Regions from separate parts of the Ensifer sp. Root31 genome, predicted to be linked through region 2. Evidence: riboswitches for the same ligand, from Rfam matches in the RefSeq annotation. Region 2 holds a riboswitch; each other region holds the start of a gene.

Region 1 (5,653 bases), on a different contig from region 2:
TGACACAGGCAACCATCGGCCGCAGCCGTGTCGTGCCGGCGGAGTAACACCACCTCGCTTCGCGCAGTTGAAACAGGACGGCCGGTGAAGACCTTCTCGTCTTCACCGGCCGCTTTGCTATTGGCTCAGCAACGGAGTGCGGCGCGCTTGTCAGAAATCCCAGTCTTCGTCTTCGGTCGCAACCGCCTTGCCGATGACATAGGAGGAGCCTGACCCCGAAAAGAAGTCGTGGTTCTCGTCGGCATTCGGCGACAGCGCCGACAGGATTGCCGGATTGACCTTGCAGGCGTCGGCCGGAAACAGCGCCTCATAGCCGAGGTTCATCAGTGCCTTGTTGGCGTTGTAATGCAGGAACTTCTTCACGTCCTCGGTCAGGCCGACGCTGTCGTAAAGCGACTCGGTATATTTCGCCTCGTTGTCGTAGAGTTCGAGCAGCAGGTCGAAGGCGAAATCCTTCATCTCCTGCCGACGCTCGTCGCTTAACCGCTCCAGGCCCTTCTGGAACTTGTAGCCGATGTAATAGCCGTGCACCGCCTCGTCGCGAATGATGAGGCGGATCATGTCGGCGGTGTTGGTCAGCTTGGCGCGGCTCGACCAGTACATCGGCAGATAGAAGCCGGAGTAGAACAGGAAGCTCTCGAGGAAGACGCTGGCAATCTTGCGCTTCAACGGATCCGCTGTGCGATAGTGCTCGAGAATGAGCGCCGACTTCTTCTGGAGGTGTTCGTTCTCCTCCGACCAGCGATAGGCGTCGTCGACGTCAGGCGTCGAGCAAAGCGTCGAGAAGATCGAGGAATAGGAGCGGGCATGCACCGCCTCCATGAAGGAGATGTTGGAATAAACAGCTTCCTCATGCGGCGTGATCGAGTCCGCCATCAGCGTCGGCGCGCCGATGCTCGTCTGAATCGTGTCGAGCAGGGTCAGGCCGGTGAAAACGCGGATCGTCAGCTGCTGCTCTTCCGGCCGAAGTGCTGCCCAGGAGGGAATGTCGTTGGAGAGCGGCACCTTTTCCGGCAGCCAGAAATTGCCGGTGAGCCGGTTCCAGACCTCGAGGTCCTTGTCGTCCTCGATACGGTTCCAGTTGATGGCGCGCACGGCCCGCGGGCTCTTGGGCGCCTTGGTCTTCACTTGGATGTTCATCGTGTTCCCCGGAGTATCACAGTGCGCAGGAGACGCAGCCCTGCACTTCCGTGCCGGACAGTGCCATCTGACGAAGGCGGATGTAGTAGATCGTCTTGATGCCCTTCTTCCAGGCATGGATCTGCGCGCGGTTGATGTCGCGGGTCGTCGCCGTATCCTTGAAGAACAGCGTCAATGACAGGCCCTGGTCGACATGCTGGGTCGCCGCCGCATAGGTGTCGATGATCTTCTCCGGGCCGATCTCATAGGCATCTTGATAGTAGTCGAGATTGTCGTTGGTCATGAAGGCGGCCGGATAGTAGACACGGCCGATCTTGCCTTCCTTGCGGATCTCGATCTTCGAAACGATCGGGTGGATAGAGGAGGTCGAATGGTTGATGTAGGAGATTGAGCCGGTCGGCGGCACCGCCTGCAGGTTCTGGTTGTAGAGGCCGGAGGTGATCACCGCCCTCTTGAGTTCCAGCCAGTCTTCCTGCGTCGGGATCTGCACACCAGCGGTTTCAAACAGTTCGCGCACCCTCTCGGTTGCCGGCTTCCATTCCTGCTCGGTGTATTTGTCGAAATACTCGCCGGAGGCGTATTTCGAGTTCTCGAAGCCCTTGAAGCTCGACCCGCGTTCGACCGCGATGCGGTTCGAGGCGCGGATGGCGTGGTAGGTCACCGTGTAGAAATAGATATTGGTGAAGTCGATGCCTTCTTGCGAACCGTAATAGACGCGTTCGCGGGCGAGATAGCCGTGCAGGTTCATCTGGCCGAGGCCGATCGCATGGCTGTCGTCATTGCCCTTCTCGACGGAGGGAACCGAGGCGATATGGCTCATGTCGGAGACCGCGGTCAGCGCCCGGATCGATGTCTCGATCGTCTTGCCGAAATCGGACGAATCCATCGCGGCGGCGATATTCAGCGAGCCGAGATTGCAGGAGATGTCCTTGCCCAGGTGCTTGTAGGACAGGTCGTCATTGTACTCGCTGGCTTCGCTGACCTGGAGGATTTCTGAGCAGAGGTTGCTCATGGTGATGCGGCCGGCGATCGGGTTGGCGCGGTTCACCGTGTCTTCGAACATGATGTAGGGATAGCCCGACTCGAACTGGATTTCGGCCAGCACCTGGAAGAACTCGCGCGCCTTGATCTTCTTCTTGCGGATCCGGCTGTCGGCGACCATTTCCCGATATTTTTCCGTGACCGAGATGTCGGTGAAGGCAACGCCGTAGACGCGCTCCACGTCATAGGGCGAGAACAGGTACATGTCCTCGTTGTTCTTGGCGAGTTCGAAGGTGATGTCGGGAACGACGACGCCCAGCGACAGCGTCTTGATACGGATCTTCTCGTCGGCGTTCTCCCGCTTGGTGTCGAGGAAACGCATGATGTCGGGGTGGTGGGCGTTGAGATAGACGGCGCCGGCACCCTGGCGGGCGCCAAGCTGGTTGGCGTAGGAGAACGAATCCTCCAGCAGCTTCATCACGGGAATGATGCCGGACGACTGGTTTTCGATCTGCTTGATCGGGGCGCCGGCCTCGCGGATGTTGGTGAGCGACAGCGCCACGCCGCCGCCGCGCTTCGACAATTGTAGCGCCGAATTAATGCCGCGCGCGATCGATTCCATGTTGTCCTCGACCCTCAGCAGAAAGCAGGAGACGAGCTCGCCGCGCTGCTTTTTGCCGGCGTTGAGGAAGGTCGGGGTCGCCGGCTGGAAGCGACCGGAGATGATCTCGTCGACCATGTCGCGCGCCAGCGCCTCGTCGCCGCGCGCCAGCGTCAGCGCCACCATGCAGACCCGGTCCTCGTAGCGCTCGAGGTAGCGCTTCCCGTCGAAGGTCTTCAGCGTGTAGCTGGTGTAATATTTGAAGGCGCCGAGGAAGGTCGGGAAACGGAACTTCTTGTCATAGGCGTGATCGAACAGGTCGCGCACGAAGTTGAACGAATACTGGTCGAGAACCTCCTGCTCGTAGTAGCCCTCGGTGACGAGGTAATCGAGTTTTTCGCGCAGGTTATGGAAGAACACGGTGTTCTGGTTGACGTGCTGCAGGAAGTACTGCTTTGCCGCCAACCGGTCCTTGTCGAGCTGGATCCGGCCGTCCTCGTCATAGAGGTTCAGCATGGCGTTCAGCGCGTGGTAATCGAGCGCCGATTCCGTCGCCTTCAAGGGGCGTTCGAGTGTTGAGACGTCCAAAATCGTTCCATCCCGTTTTTGACATTGGCGACGTCCTCATCGGTTCCCAACAGTTCGAACCGGTAGAGATAGGGCACCTGGCACTTGGCCGAGATCACGTCGCCGGCGATCCCGTAGGTCGCGCCGAAATTGCTGTTGCCCGCGGCAATCACGCCGCGGATGTGGGAGCGGTTGTCCGCATCGTTGAGAAAGCGGATCACCTGTTTGGGCACGGCGCCCCGGCCGTCGTCGCCGCAATAGGTCGGGACGACGAGCACATAGGGTTCGTGCACGTCGAGCGGCGCGTCGGCCGCGCTGACGGGAATGCGTCTGGCGCGCAGGCCGAGCTTGCCGACGAAGCGATGGGTGTTTTCCGAGCGGGTGGAAAAATAGACGATCAGCCCCATCGCGCCGTACCTCGGCTTCAGGACAGTGCGCTGATCTTGTCGGGGCGGAAGCCTGCCCAGTGCTCCGGGCCGGCGATGACGACGGGAACCTGCATGTAGCCAAGGCCCTTGACCGTCTCGAACGCGTCCTGGTCGACCGAAATGTCGATCACCTCGTAATTGACGCCCTGGCGGTCGAGCGCGCGATAGGTTGCGGTGCACTGGACGCAGGCGGGCTTGCTGTAGACGGTGACGTTCATTTCTTCCTCGTTTGGTCGGCTGGATCTGGGCATGAAAAGGCATGCGGATACGCACAAGCGATCCGGCGAAATGCAGGACTGGCAGGATGACCGCTTGCTCGGGTCGAGAAGACCCGGGCGCGGTTGTTCGTCAGATTCGCGGCTTCCCGCGCCTCTTCATTGGCGAATGATAGGAATTCGATGACGCGGACATGACTTCACCCCGAAGTTGAAGACGGCGCTTCCGGGGAGACGTCGAGACGATCAGGCAGGTTTCATCCTGCCCCATGCACACCTCTGACCTCTCCGGACACCCCGCCCGTGGACGTTTATCGATCGAGGCAGGTCTCCTGGCTCACGGGTCGGTGCTTCTGTCCGGACCTTCCCGAAGCATCATGCTTCAGTGGCCGAATGCTGGACAGTTGCTCGCCGTTTACAGTTGCGGGGGCAGCCACGGCTTAGCCAAGCGAAATCGCTACGACGGCACCGTATTCCCATCTTCGCTCCCAATCCTTGCGAATCGGGAGAACCTCGAACACTAGATATAGTATATGTCGGGAAAATTGCGTCAATAGGTTCCATGTCGAAGCTACCTGGGAGGCGGACAATATTTTTTCGGGTGTGGATAGCGGGGAGTAAACGACAAGTGTCGGCGAAGCCTGTGGATGGAGAGCCGTCATTGACAGCTCTGCTGAAATCCTCAAGCCGCGAAGGCGGGAACAGGACGATTGTCCCCGTCGACTGCCACCATGATGAAGGCGCCATGGGCAGTCAGGGTCTGTTTCGCTCCCGTCAAATCCTCTGACCACAATTCGACATCGACCGTCGTCGAGCTCCGTCCGGTGCGCACAATCCTGGCGACAAGCTCGATGATCGAGCCAACGGTGATCCGGTGCTTGAAATCGATGCGCTGGCAGGAGGCGAGCACTGTCGTCTTGCGGCTCGCCCGTGTCGCCGCGCCGAAGGCGGCCTTGGTCATCTGCGCCAGCGCGTCGCCGCCAAACATGGCGCCGAAGCTGCTGGCCTGATCCGGAAAGACGATATCGACCATGCGCACGGCATCGTCTTTTGGCGCTCCGATCGCATCGGTGTCGAGAGAAGGCAACGACCAGCCGGCGCCCTTGCCCTCCGGCATCGCGACCATGGTGAACTGGCCGCGGGCGCACAGATCGCGGGTGCCGGCCGTCAGATCTTCCGCGATCATATCGACTTCGACGACCATCGAACGCCGCCCGACCCGGATCGGGCGGCCGCTGCAGCTGACGATATGGCCGATGTGGGCAGGGGCGTGGAAGTCGACGCGATCGCAGGAGGCGATGACGAAGGGAACGCGGCCGTGGCGCGTGGCGACGATGAAGGCGGTCCGGTCCATGAGTGCGAGGCCCGCACCGCCGAAGAGCGTGCCGTGGTGATTGGTGTCGCCGGGAAAGACGATGTCGATCAAGGTGGCGGGCGCCGGGGTTTCCCCCGGCGCCTTCTCGATATTGCTATCGTCCGTGTTGACGAGCGCCGGGCGAACTTCCTCCCACCGCCTTGTTTTCAGCCCACAATCCGGATTGACCCAGATCTGCGCCGGCGTCAGACCGTCGGTCGCCTGTTCGATCAGATGCACCATCTCGTCGACAGTGGGTACCCGCGGCGAGTGGATGTCGTAGACGCCGGGGCCGATCTCGTTCGGATAGGCCTGATCGATAAAGGCGCCGAGCAGCTCCATCTTCGAGCGCGAGGTTTCGATGGAG
Region 2 (5,653 bases):
AACGAGATGAAGACCGACAACAGGGCGCGCCAGCGCCTCGACCGTGTGTGGCTGAGCGAGGATGCCTGCGACATCGAGGCGTTCCGTGCGGAGGTGGAGCGGCAGACGAACCTTGCTGATTATCCACACGCGCTCGCCTGCGAGAAAAATGTGCTGATCTATGACAGCGCCAGCCTGGTTGCCGCCTGCGCCACGACCGAGGGGCGCCGCGCTGCCCTGGCCGAAATCTGCGAGGTGCTGGCAACCGGGCCCGGGGTGGCGGTGTTCAAGCACGCCTATGCCGACACATCAGTCATCGATGCGGCCAGCGGCATCTTTGACGCCATCATCGACGAGCAACACCGCACCAACAGTGGCGGCGGCGACCACTTTGCCAAGCCCGGCGCTAACGACAGGATCTGGAATTCGCTCGAAAAACACTGCCTGAAAAGCCCTGAGAACTTTGCCGCCTATTACGCCAACGCCATCATCGCGCTCGTCAGCGAAGCCTGGCTTGGTCCGAACTACCAGCTGACGGCGCAGGTCAATCGCGTCAATCCCGGCGGCGCGTCGCAGGCGGCCCATCGCGACTATCATCTGGGATTCCAGACCTCTGATGTCATCGAGCAGTATCCTGTTCATGTGCACAGGCTGTCGCCGGTGCTGACGTTGCAAGGTGCCGTTGCCCATTGCGACATGCCGATCGAGAGCGGTCCAACGCTTTTCCTTCCCTATAGCCAGACCTACGTGCCCGGCTATCTCGCGTTGAAACGTCCGGAGTTCCGGGCCTATTTCGACCAGCATCACGTGCAGCTGCCGTTGGAAAAGGGCGATGTCGTCTTCTTCAACCCGGCTCTCTTCCATGCGGCCGGCAGCAATCATTCGACTGATATCAAGCGCGTCGCCAACCTGCTCCAGGTCTCCTCGGCCTTCGGGAGGGCGATGGAGACCGTCGATCGCGCCAGGATGAGTGCAGCCCTCTACCCGGCGCTGACCGCACTCGTGGCATCCGGCACGCTTTCGGCCGATGAGGCGGCCAATGCGATTGCGTCCTGTGCCGAGGGCTATTCCTTCCCGACCAATCTCGATCGCGATCCGCCGCTGGGCGGTCTCGCGCCGAAGACCCAGGCGCAACTGATGCATGAGGCGCTGGCAGGCAGGTGGAGCGATGCGGATTTCAGAAGCGCGCTTGGCGAGCAGGCACAGCGCAAGCTGAGCTGAACGGCAGAATCGATCTTTCCGGTCCCCGGCGTTCTGCGGCGGGGGCCGGTCGCCCTGTTTTCATCTCACTTTCAATTCTGGGAGGACTTTCATGACCGAGCAATATGGCCGTCTCGACGGCAAGATCGCCATCGTCACCGGCGGGACGCAGGGGCTGGGCGCAACGATCGCCAACCTGTTTGCGGAACGTGGGGCTAAAGGTGTCGTCATCTGTGGACGCAACGTTGCCAAGGGCGAAGCGAAGGCCGAGCAGATCCGCAAGGCAACCGGCGCGCAGGTACTTTATGTCGAGGCAGACCTCGAAAAGGTCGAGGACGCGCGCAAGGTCGTCAGCGCCTGCGACGCCACATTCGGGCGCGTCGATGCGCTGGTCAATGCGGCGGCGATCACCGATCGCGGCACCATCCTGGACACCAGCCCCGAACTGTTCGACCGGATGTTCGCTGTCAATGTGCGCGCACCGTTCTTCCTGATGCAGGAAGCGGTAAAGCTGATGCGGCGGGAGGGCACGCAGGGCACCATCGTCAATATTGGCTCGATGTCGGCGATGGCCGGTCAGCCGTTTATCGCCGCCTATTGCTCGTCGAAGGGGGCGCTGGAGACGCTGACCAAGAACACCTCCTATGCGCTGCTGCGCAACCGCATTCGCGTCAATGGCCTCAATATCGGCTGGATGGCGTCCGAAGGGGAAGACCGCATCCAGCGCGAATTTCATGGGGCGGCAGACGACTGGCTCGAAAAGGCGGCCGCCAGCCAACCCTTCGGTCGGCTTGTCGACCCCAAGGAAGTCGCGCGTGCCTGCGCCTATCTCTCGTCGGATGAGTCCGGCCTGATGACGGGGTCGGTCATCTGCTTCGACCAGTCGGTGTGGGGCGGCTATGACGGCTCGCCGCATCCGGTCGCGCCGCTCTGACATCTGACGCTGTCGCGAGGCCCTGTGGAGTGACCGGCAAGCGACGCCGGACTTGCTTGTCATTCCCTGTGGGCTGTGCCCTTATGACGCCGTCAGGTGCCCGCAACGCGGGAGAATCGGGAATCCGGTGTTATTCCGGAACGTGCCCAACGCTGTGACGGGGACGACTGCCTCTAGGGATTTTGAGCTTGCTCAAGATCTTGCCACTGGATCTTCATGTGATCTGGGAAGGTGAGGCGGCCGGTTGATCCGAAGTCAGAAGACCGGCCTGGCAAGATAGACCGATATCCGCGCGGACGGCGGAAGGTTGTGCATTGTTGGGGATCGAACGATGCTGACTGACGCTAATGGCGGCCTTGCGGCTGCAGAGGCCTTTTCATCCGACGAGCGCGAAGCCGTCTATCGAGCCATCGAAACGCGCCGGGACGTGCGGGATCAGTTCCTGGCCGAACCCTTGCCTGACGATGTGGTGATGCGCCTGCTCAATGCTGCGCACCGGGCGCCATCGGTGGGTTTCATGCAACCGTGGAATTTCGTCGTGGTCCGGCAGGCCGAAACCCGCGAGCGGGTATGGCAGGCCTTTTCCCGCGCCAACGACGAAGCGGCATTGATGTTCGATGGCGACCGCCAAGCGAAATACCGCTCCCTGAAGCTGGAGGGGATCCGCAAGGCACCCTTGAGCATCTGCGTCACCTGCGACCGCACGCGCGGTGGAGCGGTCGTTCTCGGGCGCACCCATAACCCGCAGATGGATCTCTATTCCACCGTCTGTGCCGTGCAGAACCTCTGGCTTGCGGCGCGCGCCGAAGGCGTTGGTGTCGGCTGGGTCAGTATCTTTCATGAAAATGAGATCAAGGCGATCCTCGGCATTCCCGATCATGTCGTGATCGTCGCCTGGCTTTGCCTCGGATATGTCGATCGCCTTTACCAGGAGCCGGAACTTGCGGTTAAGGGCTGGCGCCAGCGGCTGCCGCTGGAGGAGCTGGTGTTCGAGGAAGGCTGGGGAACCTGCCGAAAGGCAGACGCTGCGATCAGTTGCTCTGAACCGGCTGGTAGCCCGGACCCTTCGGATGGCGAAGGTCGATCGACGTTTCCTCCTGGGGAAGGAACGTCGGCCCGATGACCCGCACCTTGCTCTTGGCGGGATCGTAGGGGCGCTCCTCCGCAGCCGCCTTGGCGGTAGGGGCGGCCGCTTCCTTCTTGCCCTCGATGACGATGATCGACGATTCGCTGTTGCCAGTGTTGCCACTGGAAGCCTTGGGCGTCGTCGCGATCTTTGGAATCTGGCAACCGCAAATGCCCGGCTTGCCGACGCCGCGCGTCCGATAGGCAAAGGCGTTTGGCAGTTCTTTATAGGGGCGTCCCGTCGAGGCGGAGACCATCTGGTCGCTCTCCTCGGTCGCCAGGTCGTGGAAAAATAGTTCTGTTTCGGCACCCGGGCAGCGGGCGCGGCAGGCCTGCTCGTCGCGGGCGAAGTCCACAGGGCTTGCCTCGGACGAGATCGGGAAGAAGGCGCCATCGCAAGTGCGCACGCACATGGTGCGAAGCGTGCCGGAATAGACGCCGCTTTCCGGCGGGTAGGTGCCCATTTCGCCGTCCCGCAGCATTGGTCCGTAGCTTTCGTCCGGCGGCAGATCGCGCAGGATGTTGCGGTACGTTTCCGGCTCGTCCGGGTCGGCGGTCGCAAATTCCTCGCTGCCACCATAGCAACCGTTGATCTCGAGGGCGGCGAGGATGCGCCGGCGCGTATCGTCTCCATCGCCTGACATCAGCTGCTGGCGCTCCGATTTGAGGATGCGCAGATTGTCTTCCATCTCGGCGATCAGACTGTTGATGTCTGTGCAGATATCCGGGTCGCCGCCGTTGAAGACGACGACGCTGCCTGTGCCGCAGCCGGCGCGTCGGCGATCGTTGCGCGCCCGGCGCAATTCGATGTTCTGTCGGGAAATCGCGCTCGCATAATCGCGGGTATCGGCCGTAGTTTCGATGGCGGCGGGCAGTTCGGCGAGCCGAGTGTTCAGGCGGTCGCACACGCTGGAGGCCAGCGCCTGATCGGCAAGAACCAGAAGCAGCGGCAAGGTCGCCGCGGCTAGGGTTTTCATGTTCCGGAACACGGGCGAACGTCCATTCCTGCAACCGCACGGCGCCACCCTTGTTGTCCGGGTTCGGTCGCTGTCGGCACTTCCTGTTTCAGCCCTATCATAAGGCTTGTCGCCGCCGGTGCAACGACAAGCCTCGCATTGCGTTAACAGCTCCGTCCGGTGGGAGGAACGGAAGGAGCGTTAGAGATCAGGCGGCGCGTGCCGTCTCCAGCGACATCGGCCGTTCAAGAACCGTGCCTTCGATCGCCGCTACGGCCTTCATGGCGCTGAGCAGCGACGGCGTCACTTCCCAGGCGACCGCTACGGCATAGACCGAGCCGATCCGGTGCGGGTCAGCGATGCGCTCGCCGGGGCAACCCATGCGGCGGAACATCCGCTCGAGGAAGACATCGGTCACCGTGACGATATGGCTGATGCCGGAGGCCAGCCCGAGTTCGCCGACACCGCACATCAGTTCTGCGGCGGCGACGGTCACCTGGTTGGAGGCGCGGTCCTGAGAAATCTCCGGGTCGATGCAGAAGCGGCTCGATTCCCAGATCGAGGCGCTGCGGATCTCAGGGTTGTCGCCAAGCAGGATCGGGAACGTATCGTCCAGCATGTTGGGGCCGAGCGTCGGCAGCAATCTCAGCGATCCGCGCAGTTTTCCCGTCTCCGGCGAATAGGACAGAATATAGAGCGGATTCGACTTGTCGTAATTGTCGATCTCCCATTCCCCATCGGTCTGCACGTCCCATTTCAGGAAATCGTGGAAGACGCGCTTGCGCAGCTTGAACATCTCGTCGATGGACTGTGGGTGCTGTCCGCGTGTCCTGCCGTTGAGGATCCTGATCATCTTCTTCTCCATCCTTGTTTTGGGGGATGGCGTGATGCTGTCAGTCCTCAGGCAGGGGCGAAACTGTCACTACCGACAGTTCCGGAAACCGTTTTTTCCCACTAAATATAGACGGGGTTTCAGATGAGCGAAGGAGGAGCGTCTTGAGGGTGGGTCAAACCGTCGGGATCAGTGCATGGCGAACGGCCTGGGCCACGGCCTGCGTGTTGGAGACAACATTGAGCTTTCGGCGGGCATTGGTCATGAAGAAACGCACGGTGCGTTCGGAAATGCCGAGAATGGTGGCAATTTCCCAATAGCTCTTGCCGGCCGCCGACCAGGTGAGAACCTCGGTTTCGCGACCTGTGAGGCGCGTATCGCGCGTGTTCAGCCCCCCTGTCATGGCGGCGTTTTCAAGCATGCCGGCATGAAACAGGTTGGCGGCGAGCTGGAAGTCGCGCAAGTGGTTGCGCCGATAGATCGACCACTCCGCGGCCGACATATTGACGTTGATGGCCAGCAAGGCGGTGCGGCCGGCCGGCGAGGGCAGCGGCAGGGCGACGCCTTCACTGGAAAGGCCGATCTCTTCGGCCGTCTTGAACAATGGCTCGCATTCGGGAAAGCGGT
Region 3 (5,653 bases), on a different contig from region 2:
GTCGGGCTGGGTCGGCGCCTATCTCAACCGTCAGGGCTACTATTCGGCCGCCATGGACACGGCCAAGGGCTTCATGTCCGAGGACGAGTGGGGTTACTGGGTCGAGGGCAAGCCGGCAAAGGGCGATATCCTCTCGCCGGAGGGCAAGGTCATGGAGAAGGCCGGTGCCGTGCGCGATGGCGGCTCCTTCGAAGACCGCATGGGCAAGGTCGCCTGCTGGAACTCGGTCATGGATGAGGATCGCTACATGATCAAGCGCTGGAACGAGTTCATCGCGGCTTGAGGCAGACGAAACGCCCTCGCTGCGGCGCGCCCTCGAATGGGGCCGCCCGCAGCGAGCGGAACCTGACGAGCAACGCGAGAGGATGAACAATGGCGGTAGTGGCAATTTCGCAGCCATCGGAGGCCTTGGCCGGTAGACCCAGCAGTGTCCGTGCTTGGCTGCAAAGGCTGGGCGCCTATCTGCAGGCGCTGCCGCTCATCCTCATTCTCGGGTTCTTCTTCGTGCTGCCGATCCTGACGGTTCTTGTCGTCAGCTTCTGGGACTACGACTTTGCCGGGCTTTATCCGGACTTCCTGACCATGAACTATGTCGACACGCTCGGTTCGTGGGTGACGTGGAAGACCTATCTCAACACGTTGAAATTCACCGCCCTCGTCTGGTGCCTCACACTCTTGATCGGCTTCTGGGTCGCCTATTTCCTCGCATTCCACGTGCGCACGACGACCATGCAGATGGTGCTCTTCCTCATCTGCACCGTGCCGTTTCTAACCTCGAACATCATCCGCATGATCTCCTGGATCCCGGTGCTTGGACGCAATGGCCTCGTCAATTCGACGCTGATCGACCTCGGCATCATTACGCAACCGATCGAGTGGCTGCTCTATTCCGATTTTGCTGTCGTGCTTGCCATGGTTCACCTCAATACGCTCTTCATGGTGACGCCGATCTTCAACACGCTGATGCGCATTGACCGTTCGCTGATCGAAGCGGCGCGCGACTGCGGCGCCAGCGGCCGGCAAGTGCTCTGGAACGTCATCCTGCCACTCGCCAAGCCCGGCATCGCCATCGGCTCGATCTTCGTCGTCACCCTCGTCATGGCCGACTTCTCGACGGTTCAAGTTATGTCGGGCGGACAGAGCGCTTCGGTCGCGCTGATGATGAAGAACCAGATGTCACTGCTGCAATATCCGGCTGCGGCCGCCAATGCGGTAGTGCTGCTGATCGTCGTGCTCCTGATGGTCGCCGCGATCCTTCGGGTCGTTGATATCCGAAAGGAACTCTGAGATGAACCATGAGCGGCGCACCCTTGAATTCTACCTGCTCGCGGGCTTCTTCGCCCTGTTCGTGCTGTTTCTCTACGGGCCGTTGTCGGCGGTGCTGATCCTGTCCTTTCAGGGGCCGAATGGCGGTCTCACATTTCCGTTGAACGGACTTTCGCTGCACTGGTTCTACAATCTCTTCGAGAAACAGGCGGTCGGCGACTTCGGCGCGTCCTTCCGCCGCTCATTCACGCTGGGACTGATGGTGATGGTGGTCAACGTCGTCGTGGCGCTCCTCGCCGGCCTTGCCTTTCGCCACCGCTTCAAGGGGGCGACGGCCCTCTTCTACCTGACCGTTGCCAGCCTGGTCGTGCCCTCGATCATCATCTCGCTCGGGATCGGTGTCGTCTTCCAGCAGTTTGGCCTGAAGCCCGCCTGGTATTCCTCCGGCTTCGGCGCACATCTTACCTGGACCCTACCCTTTGGCGTCTTGATCATGTTTGCCGTCTTCAACCGCTTTTCGCCGGCCTATGAAGAGGCGGCCCGCGATCTCGGCGCCACCCCGTGGCAGACGTTTCGGCATGTGGTGCTGCCGATGATAGCGCCGAGCCTGATCGGGGTCGGCCTCTTCGGCTTCACCCTTTCCTACGACGAGTTCGCCCGTACACTGATGACCTCGGGCAGCTACAACACCCTGCCATTGGAAATCTACGGAATGACCACCAATGTGACGACGCCGGTGCTTTACGCGCTGGGCACGGTCACGACGCTCTTCTCCTTCACCACCATCCTCGTCGCGCTTGCCGTCATTCTGACGCTTCGTCGGCGGCAGGTAAAAATGAGCTAGGTTCGATGCGCATTCTGATCGTCAATCCGAACACCACCCTATCCATGACCGAGAAGGCGGCGGCCGCAGCCCGCGCCGTCGCGGGCCCGAACACGGAGATCATCGCGAGGACGTCCAAGTCCGGACCGGCTTCGATCGAAGGCCACTATGATGGCGCGATCGCGCTTCCGGGCGTGCTCACCGAAATCCGGGACGGCGAAGCGGCAGGCGCCGACGCCGCCGTCATCGCATGCTTCGACGATACTGGTCTGGAAGCAGCCCGCGCGCTTGCCCGCATCCCCGTGGTCGGGCTTTGCGAATCCGCTGTGGCGACGGCCGCCATGCTTGCTCAGCGTTTCACCGTCGTGACCACACTCGAGCGGTCGCGTGTGCTTATCGAGAACCTGGTCATACGCTATGGGATGAGTGCCCGGACGAAGGTTCGCGCTGCGGACATCCCGGTGCTGCAGCTTGAGGACAAGGCTTCGCCCGCGTTGGCGAAGCTGCGATGCGAAATCGAGCTGGCGCTCGTTGAGGACGGCGCCGAGGGGATCGTGCTTGGCTGCGCCGGGATGGCCGATCTTGCGCGCGCACTTCAAGCCGAATACGGCGTTCCGGTCATTGATGGCGTATCGGCAGCCGTCAAGCAGGCCGAGGCGTTGGTGTCGCAAGGACTGACGACCAGCAAGCGCGGCTCCTATGCTCCGCCGCTCAGCAAATCCTATTCAGGTCTTATGAGCGCGCTCGCACCGATCTCGGCTTGAGACCGTACCGAGGGAAGCTCTCCGGCCACGGCGGCCAGCTGCGCGTTCGATGTGGCGGCTTCGGCAATGATCCACTCGCGAAACACCTGGATCTTGTTCTGCCGCCGGTGGCTTTGCGGATAGACCAGCCAATAGGCACGGCCATCCCTGACCACATGGTTGAACGGCCGGACGAGTTTTCCGCTGCGAAGCTCCTCAATCACAAAGGTGGAGACGACCATGGCAATGCCATGATCGAGCAATGTGGTGGCCACATCCATTGCCTGGACGTCGAAGATCAGCTCAGTGCCATTGCTGGCCGGCGGTTCCACGCCCGCTTCGGTCATCCAGCGCCGCCACCAGCTGGCGTTGCCGAAGCGCCTCACCGTGAGAACGTCGGCCGGATCCTTCAGCTGATGTTTTTCCAGGAACGTCGGCGTACAGACGGGCATGTATTCGATCGGGAAAAGAGGAAACACTTCATTGCCCGACCAGTCGCCGTTGCCGCTGCGCACCACGAGATCAATCGCATCGCGCTTGAAGTCGATCAGCTCCGTGGACATGTGCACGCGAATGCTGATGTTTGGATGGGCTGTCTGAAACGAGGCGAGCCTGGAACCAAGCCAACTTGAGACGACGGTTGGCAGTACCGAGATGTGCAGGTGATGCTCGGTCTTGTCGGCAATCTCGGAGAACGCCGTACCCAGTAGATCGAGCGCCTCGGTCACCTTCGGCGCAAGCTGCCGTCCGGCAGCCGTCAAGCGCACTTCCCGCGGCAGACGGACAAACAGCGGCGTGCCGGTGCGGTCCTCCAGCAGTCGGATTTGATAGCTGACAGCGGCTTGCGTCATGCCGAGCTCCTGCGCCGCGCGGGTGAAACTCAAGTGCCTGGCTGCGGCCTCGAACGCGCGCACCGCACTCATGGGGGGAATCTTGCTCATGAAGTGAGATAAGCATTCTTTATGGCAGCATGCGAGAAATCGCTTTGCGCGAAACCACCAAAATCCTCAATTTTCTCGCGAACACATCACCACAGAACTGAAGGGGTTAGCAATGCTTAGCGCACTGCGATCGATCATCCTCCACGTCTGGACTTCGGCCAAGAGAGCTGCCGACGCCACGACGACCATCGATACATTCAGCGAGTTCCAACTGAGGGACATCGGCCTGACGCGAGACAATGACAGCATCCGGGCGCGCGCGGGCGATGTTGCTGATCCGTGGCAGCACGTAGCGGGCTCTGATCCGGGCGGTGCCCTTTCGCCGCAGACGCCAAATGATGAAGTCGCGTCGCCGCCCTCGCGACAAGCTTTCGACCTCGGCCGAATGGAGAAAATAAAGACATAAACATTTCTTTATACGATTGACGCCGTCGACTTTGCGGGGCATTGTCGAACAATCGTGGTTCTGCGGCTCGTCTGACGACAGGCCGGAGCTAAGAGGGAATTCGGTGCGGCGCTGCAAGGCGCTCATGCCGGAGCTGCCCCCGCAACTGTAAGCGGCGAGCGGTCGTCCAATGATGTCACTGAGGGAGACGCCTCGGGAAGACGGGACGGTTCGTGTTGACCCGCAAGCCAGGAGACCTGCCGCGATAGATAACGTCCACGGGCGGGGTGTCCGATGTGTCGCCTTGACGAGCGAGCCAGTCTCGGTCGTGGATGCGTCGCATTCAAAGCCTTGCCCACAACCTTCGGGGTAAGGAAATGACCATCAAGACAGCCAATCTCGGCTTTCCACGTATCGGCAGCCACCGTGAACTGAAGTTCGCGCTGGAGCGTTATTGGGCCGGCAAGATCGAGAGACAGGACCTGCTCGACGTCGCCGCCAGGCTGCGGGCCGAAAACTGGGCCGCGCAAAAGGCGCGTGGGATCCAGATCATTCCATCGAACGACTTCTCGCTTTACGACCAGGTTCTCGACACATCAGTGCTGGTTGGTGCGGTGCCACCGGCCTATGGCTGGAAGGGCGGCCCGGTCGACCTCGACGCCTATTTCGCCATGGCGCGCGGTTCGACGACTGCCGCCTGCGCGTCCGGTTGCACGCATGGCGGGCCCGACGGGGGCAACCAGGCGCTGGAGATGACCAAGTGGTTCGACACGAACTACCACTACATGGTTCCGGAATTCGCGGAGGATCAGCGCTTCGAGCTGACGAGCAATGCGCCGCTTGACGCCTTCCTCGAAGCCAAGGCGCTCGGGCATGTCACCCGCCCTGTCGTCCTCGGCCCCGTCACCTTCCTGAAACTGGGCAAGGCGCTTGCCGGCGGATTCGACACCATCAATCTGATCGAGCGGCTGCTGCCTGTTTATACGAAGCTTCTCACCGAGCTTGGGGAAGCCGGCGTCGAATGGGTGCAGATCGACGAGCCATGCCTGGTGCTCGATCTCACTGAGCGGGAACGCCAGGCGCTGGCGCTGACCTACCAGACGTTCGCCTCGGAACTTCCGCAGTTGAAAATCATGCTCGCGACCTATTTCGGCGCGGTCAGTGACAACATGCCGACAGCCCTTTCGCTGCCGGTTGCCGGGCTGCATGTCGACCTCGTGCGGGCGCCGCAACAGCTCGACTTGCTACTTCAGACGGTACCGGCACAGCTTGTGCTGTCGCTCGGCGTCGTCGATGGCCGCAATGTGTGGCGTACCGATCTTGCCGGCCTCTTCCGCCGGCTGCAGCCGTTGATCGAGGCGCATGGCCGCGATCGTATCGAGCTTGCACCATCGTGCTCGCTGCTGCATGTGCCAATCGACCTCGATCTCGAACGAGCGCTCGATCCGGAGCTCGTCTCCTGGCTTGCCTTCGCCCTGCAGAAGCTGGACGAACT
Region 4 (5,653 bases), on a different contig from region 2:
GCCGTGAACTGCCGTCGTTCCTGCAGGACTTCGGCTGCCTGCCGCTGGCGCAGCGCGAGATCCTGCTTGGCACCATCCGCAAGGCGACGCTGCCGCTCCTCGTTCTTGCCGCCGCCATGGGCTCGACGGCCGTCGGCCTCGTGCCGATCCCGATCGCCTTCTTCGCCGCGGCCCTTGCCATGGTGATCTTCCGCATCATTCCGCTGCGCGACGTCTACCGGTCGGTCGACGGGCCGATTTTGGTGATGCTGGCAGCGCTGATCCCGGTCAGCGATTCGCTGCGCACGACAGGGGGCACCGACGTGATCGCCAGCTGGCTCGGCACGATTGCCGCGGGCCTGCCGCCGGCCGGGGCGCTGACGCTGATCCTGCTCGCCGCCATGGCAGTGACGCCGTTCCTCAACAATGCCGCGACCGTCCTGGTCATGGCGCCGATCGCCGCCAGTTTCGCGACCACGCTTGGCTACCGCCCCGAAGCCTTCCTGATGGCGGTTGCCATTGGCGCAGGCTGCGATTTCCTGACCCCGATCGGCCACCAGTGCAACACGCTGGTCATGGGCCCGGGCGGCTACAAGTTCAGCGACTATCCGCGCCTCGGCCTGCCGCTTTCGGTGGTGATTGTCATCGTCAGTGTGCCGGCGCTGATCGCCGTCTGGCCGCTGCGCTAATCGCCTTCCTAAAGGTAGTTGCTTCCTCTAACGGCAATCGGACCGGACCCCAGACGTCACTTCACAGCGACGACGACTTTCCCCTTGGCACGCCCCGTTTCGACATAGTCCAGCGCCTCGTTGGTCCTCTCGAACGGGAAGACCCGATCCACTACCGGTCGTATGGCACCTGTGTCGATCAGGGAGGTGATCTGACCAAGCTGCCCACCGTTGGCCGTCATGAAGTGGAAGGAGTAGCTGATCCTTCGGCGCTTCGATTTTCTCCTGATGCCGAAACTCAGCAGGCGCATGACCTGTTGAAGCAGCCAGCCAGAACCGTTCTGCCGCGCGAAGTCCGGATCGGGCGGACCGGAAATCGAAATCAGCTTCCCGCCCGGCTTCAGAACAGCAAGGGATTTCTCCAGCGTTTCCCTCCCTAGGCTGTTCAGCACGACGTCATAGCCCTGCAGCACTTTCTCGAAGTCATCCTTCTTGTAGTCGACGACGACGTCTGCGCCGAGACTTTTCACAAGAGCGATATTTGGTGTGCTCGTGGTCGTCGCCACATATGCCCCAAGATGCTTGGCAAGCTGGATCGCGATCGCGCCCACACCACCGGAGCCGGCATGGATCAGGACCTTCTGTCCCTTTTGCAAGTTGGCCCGCTCGACAAGCACCTGCCATGCTGTCAGGGCAACAAGCGGAATGGATGCGGCCTCGTTCATACTCAGATTGTTCGGCTTCATCGCTACATCGGCCTCGTCCATGGCGATGTACTCTGCAAATGTCCCGATGCGATCCTGGGCCGGGCGTGCATAGACCTCGTCACCAGGCTTAAATCGCCGGACATTGGCCCCGACCCTGACCACCACGCCCGCTACATCGTTGCCCAGCACCAGTGGAAGGCGGTAGGGAAGGATGACCTTGAACTCTCCGTCCCTGATCTTATTGTCCAAGGGGTTCACGCCGGCGGCATGAATCTCAACCATGACATCGTTCTCACGCAACTCCGGCTGTGGGCCTTCGCCGAGCCGGAGAGCGCCGCCTTTCAGATAGCGATCGATCAGGAATGATTTCATCAGACTAACTTTCGTTTCTATGGTGAGCCGGCAGCGCCAGCAGTGCGGCGGCGACAGCTCAATCGGGAAGTCTGCTGAACTTCCGAAGGTTCTTGTCGACGATGGACTCGGGCAGGAAGCGACGCATGAAACGGACTTGTCCTGCAGCTTTTCCGGCGGTGTAGCGTCGTTTGGGCGATGCCGCATTGGCGGCCCTTACGACGGCTTCGGCGACCACCTCGGGTGCATCGCCCTTCGCGACGATGTCGCGCATCAGCCTCTCCGCGTCGGCGCGAACCGTGTCGTAAACGGCAAGCGGGCGGTCCGGTCGCGTGATGTTCTCTTCGAAGGATGTGCGGGTTACGCCGGGCTCGACAAGCACGATGCGGATGCCTTGCGTTCGCACTTCGTGGTCAAGAGACTCCGAATAGCCTTCGATGGCATGTTTGGTCGATGCGTAGAGCGCATTGTAGGGGGCGGGGATCAGCCCGAGTATGGAGCTGAGGTTGACGATCCGTCCTCGATGCTGCCGTCTCATCGTGGGCAGCACCGCATTTGTCATGCGTATGATGCCGAACACGTTTACGTCGAAGACGGCTTTCGCCTGTTTCGTCGTGGATTCCTCAGCGCCGCCGAGCAGTCCGATCCCGGCATTGTTGACAAGAAGATCAATCCGTCCTGCGCGACTTAGAACCTCGTCGACGGTTGTCTGCACCGATGCGTCATCGGTTACATCGCAGATCAGCATCGTGATCCCGTCCGGGGTATCGGGCATCGGCTTTCGGCTGGTACCGAAGACACGGTAGCCATCGTGCCGCAGCGCTCGTGCTGTCACCAACCCAATGCCTGAGGAAGCGCCCGTGACCAGGGCAATGCCGCGTTCTGTCTTGCTCATCGGCTTGTGCTTTCATTTTATCATGGAATATCGCTGAACATTCAGTTACTATTAAATTAGTAGTTAGTCACTATCAAAAAGATACTAACATGAAAAATCTGTCGAGCCAGCCATGCCTGATCGCCAGGAGCCTTGCGCTTGTGGGGGATGCCTGGAGCATGCTGATCATGCGAGATGCCCATGCGGGCCTGACCCGCTTCGATGATTTCCGCAAAAGTCTTGGTATCGCGCCGACGATGCTGACGGGGCGGCTTTCAGCGCTGACGGAGGAGGGGCTGCTGGAGAAACGCCGCTATTCCGATCGTCCGCCACGAGACGAATATGTCCTGACCGAAGCTGGCCAAGACTTCCTGCCGGTTCTGTTTGCCATCGGCGCGTGGGGACGCAAGCATCGCGGCGGGGGCGAGGTAACCCGGTTCTTCGACGCCGAGACCGGAACGGAGATCGATCCCGTCACCATCGACCGGGCGACCGGCGCTCCAGTCGGGACACGTCCCATTCGTATCGCCGCACCGGAATGAGGCACCCCAGGCAGATGAAGTATCGCCTGACAACGCCTCTTGAAATCGCTTCCAGCACAGAGTTGCCGGTCCGTTGGTCGAGCAATGTCTTATGACCGTCGCCGGCAAACGCTGATGCCAGATTAATAGGTCCGGTTGACAGTCGCGATCGATCGTCCTGATGGCGTGAGAAGTGCTCTGCCAATGTGCGTCGCAGGCATCATTCGTTAGCTTGTGTTGTATTATGATATTACATAACAGATGAATATGAAAATATGCCGCATGTTGATATGCCAATGCCGCACCTTTGCGGTAAACGTCGGAAGCTGCTGGAACAATGACGGCCCGACTGCTTAGGTGGCAACGCCTTCCAGCGTCATGATCCGCGTCTTGGCGCAGCGCTCTCGGATCGCCTTGAGGCGTTGATACGCCGGCGAGTTGTACCACTCGAGCAAGGAGTGCATGTCCGGGAACTCGACAATGACGAGCCGGTGCGGCTCCCAGTCTCCCTCGAGCACCCGGGTAGCGCCACCGCGCCCCAAATATCGGCCACCATAGCGCGCCTCCGTTGCCGGCACTTCCCGTATGTATTCTTCAAAGGCCGCGGCATCGGTGACCTCGACATCCGCAATCAGATAGGCGGCCATGGCAGATCTCCTTTTCCACACAGGCGCCATCGAAGGATACGCCCGTTGGTCGGTGCGGGCGAGTTGGTCAACATATTTTTGTGTTGAATAATGTTATGTTATCACATAACAAATGCGCATGAAAAAATGCGACATGTTGATAGGCCAAGGCCGTGCTGTCGCGGCGGTTGTCACCTCCGCCGAAGTGTGCGACGAAGGCTTTGATGGTGCTGCAACCGCGACAATGCGGAAGCGGCTGAAAAGGGAACACGGAGCGGACGACCCAAATGGGGCCGAAACCGTGGCTGCCCCCGCAACTGTGAGCGGAAAGCGCATTCACACCATGTCACTGGCGATCAGCCGGGAAGACGTGGATGCGCCGCGACCCGCGAGCCAGGAGACCTGCCATCGAACCGATCAACCACAACGGACGGGGTGTTCCGATGGAAAAGAACTGGTTTTTGCGCGACGGTCATCCGTCATCATGCCGCGTTGCCACATTCTCTCCGGACCAATCCGGAGGAGAAGAGACATGGCCAATCCGGTTTCCCGACAGCACACGATAACGGTCTGCACCGATTGCCGTTTCACCGGCGGCCCATGCCGTCCGGGAGCGGATCTGATCCAGCGGCTGAACCGCAGTATTGCCGCGCTCGGCGAGCCGCTCGACCGGGATTTCTCCATTACTGGGACGGTCTGCATGGCCGCGTGTACCAGGCCTTGCACCATCGCTTTCCAGGCAACCGGCAAGGCGACCTACCTCTTTGGCGATATCTCGCCCGAGGAGGATATCGATGATCTCGTCTCGTTCGCGACCACCTATGCCGGAAGGGGCGATGGCATGACGCGGGCGGCCGAGAGGCCGCGCGGGCTTAACGGCAAGACGCTGGCGCGCATCCCGGCAGCGATGCTGGTCTCCGAAGACATCGGCTGGCATTTCCAATGATGGCGCGGGGAGGGACGAGCCGATGAGCTGCACCGCGACAGGGGCCGGGCTTCGGGTCCACGCCCTGGATTGGGGACCGCGCCCGGACCTGCGGCTGGTCCGCGAGATCGACTTTGCCATTGCGCCCGGCAGCCGGCTTGCCATTCTCGGGCCGAACGGTGCCGGCAAGACCTCGCTGCTGCGCTGCCTCTATCGCTCGGCCCAGCCGATAGCGGGCGCAATCGAGGTCGATGGCGTCGACATCTGGGCGATGACGGCGCGCGAGGCGGCAAAGATCATTGCCGTCGTGCTGCAGGAAATGCCGAGCGACTTTCCCTTCAGCGTGCGCGACGTGGTGATGATGGGCCGCATCCCCCGGCGTGAGGGCATGAGCGGCTGGACCGCGAGGGACCGCGAGACGGTTGCGCACGCGCTCGAGCATCTCGATCTCACCCACCTTGCCGGGCGGCAATTCGCGACGCTTTCGGGCGGCGAGAAGCAGCGGGTGCTGATCGCCCGGGCGCTTGCCCAGCAGCCGCGCATCATCATTCTCGACGAGCCGACAAACCATCTCGATATCCGCCACCAGCTCGAAATCCTCGAGTTGTTGCAGACGCTGCAGCTGACGATCGTCACCACGCTGCACGACATCAACCTGGCAGCCGAGTTCGCGACCGATGTGGCGATCCTGACGGAGGGACGCATGACGGCCTTCGGCCCGCCCGAAGACGTGCTCAACCCACAAGCGCTTTCCGCCGCCTTCGGCGTCACCGCCACTGCCCACAACAATGCCGTTTCGAGCGGCGCACGCTTTTCCTTTTCACTTGCTCGACAGGAACTGATTTCATGAAGACCTTCATTGCCCATTCCGCCTTTGCCCTGCTGGTTCTGGCGGCAACGCCGGCGCTCGCCTATCCCGTGACCGTCAAGAGCTGCAACCGCGAGGTGACCTTCGATTCAGCACCGAAGCGCGCCGTTTCCAACGACGTCAACCTCACTGAA

Evidence for each region. A riboswitch is a leader RNA that binds a small molecule or an ion and turns the genes downstream of it on or off. The one in region 2 is predicted to bind cobalamin.
Region 1: it holds a riboswitch for cobalamin, as region 2 does, so the genes downstream of both, nrdH (glutaredoxin-like protein NrdH) here and bluB (5,6-dimethylbenzimidazole synthase) in region 2, are expected to answer to the same signal.
Region 3: it holds a riboswitch for cobalamin, as region 2 does, so the genes downstream of both, metE (5-methyltetrahydropteroyltriglutamate--homocysteine S-methyltransferase) here and bluB (5,6-dimethylbenzimidazole synthase) in region 2, are expected to answer to the same signal.
Region 4: it holds a riboswitch for cobalamin, as region 2 does, so the genes downstream of both, ASD00_RS09530 (DUF1636 domain-containing protein) here and bluB (5,6-dimethylbenzimidazole synthase) in region 2, are expected to answer to the same signal.

What each region holds. Positions count from the first base shown of each region.
Region 1 is NZ_LMCO01000034.1:167,528-173,180, reverse strand. Features, by position in the region: gene ASD00_RS25370 (multidrug effflux MFS transporter) at 1-47, shown strand, start outside; gene nrdF (class 1b ribonucleoside-diphosphate reductase subunit beta) at 151-1,140, opposite strand; gene nrdE (class 1b ribonucleoside-diphosphate reductase subunit alpha) at 1,157-3,310, opposite strand; gene nrdI (class Ib ribonucleoside-diphosphate reductase assembly flavoprotein NrdI) at 3,280-3,696, opposite strand; gene nrdH (glutaredoxin-like protein NrdH) at 3,714-3,935, opposite strand; cobalamin riboswitch at 4,237-4,463, opposite strand; gene ASD00_RS41930 (hotdog domain-containing protein) at 4,615-5,358, opposite strand; partial or broken gene metE (5-methyltetrahydropteroyltriglutamate--homocysteine S-methyltransferase) at 5,413-5,653, opposite strand, start outside.
Region 2 is NZ_LMCO01000023.1:178,668-184,320, reverse strand. Features, by position in the region: gene ASD00_RS20940 (phytanoyl-CoA dioxygenase family protein) at 7-1,200, shown strand; gene ASD00_RS20935 (SDR family oxidoreductase) at 1,292-2,113, shown strand; cobalamin riboswitch at 2,191-2,400, shown strand; gene bluB (5,6-dimethylbenzimidazole synthase) at 2,445-3,236, shown strand; gene ASD00_RS20925 (DUF2865 domain-containing protein) at 3,145-4,215, opposite strand; gene ASD00_RS20920 (acyl-homoserine-lactone synthase) at 4,403-5,047, opposite strand; gene ASD00_RS20915 (LuxR family transcriptional regulator) at 5,202-5,653, opposite strand, start outside.
Region 3 is NZ_LMCO01000034.1:160,948-166,600, forward strand. Features, by position in the region: gene ASD00_RS25315 (PotD/PotF family extracellular solute-binding protein) at 1-283, shown strand, start outside; partial or broken gene ASD00_RS25320 (ABC transporter permease) at 457-1,287, shown strand; gene ASD00_RS25325 (ABC transporter permease) at 1,289-2,110, shown strand; gene ASD00_RS25330 (aspartate/glutamate racemase family protein) at 2,116-2,853, shown strand; gene ASD00_RS25335 (LysR substrate-binding domain-containing protein) at 2,811-3,755, opposite strand; cobalamin riboswitch at 4,218-4,438, shown strand; partial or broken gene metE (5-methyltetrahydropteroyltriglutamate--homocysteine S-methyltransferase) at 4,536-5,653, shown strand, end outside.
Region 4 is NZ_LMCO01000007.1:126,481-132,133, forward strand. Features, by position in the region: gene ASD00_RS09505 (SLC13 family permease) at 1-668, shown strand, start outside; gene ASD00_RS09510 (NADP-dependent oxidoreductase) at 725-1,726, opposite strand; gene ASD00_RS09515 (oxidoreductase) at 1,785-2,600, opposite strand; gene ASD00_RS09520 (helix-turn-helix domain-containing protein) at 2,690-3,121, shown strand; gene ASD00_RS09525 (DUF1330 domain-containing protein) at 3,454-3,747, opposite strand; cobalamin riboswitch at 3,935-4,151, shown strand; gene ASD00_RS09530 (DUF1636 domain-containing protein) at 4,259-4,672, shown strand; gene ASD00_RS09535 (ABC transporter ATP-binding protein) at 4,695-5,501, shown strand; gene ASD00_RS09540 (ABC transporter substrate-binding protein) at 5,498-5,653, shown strand, end outside.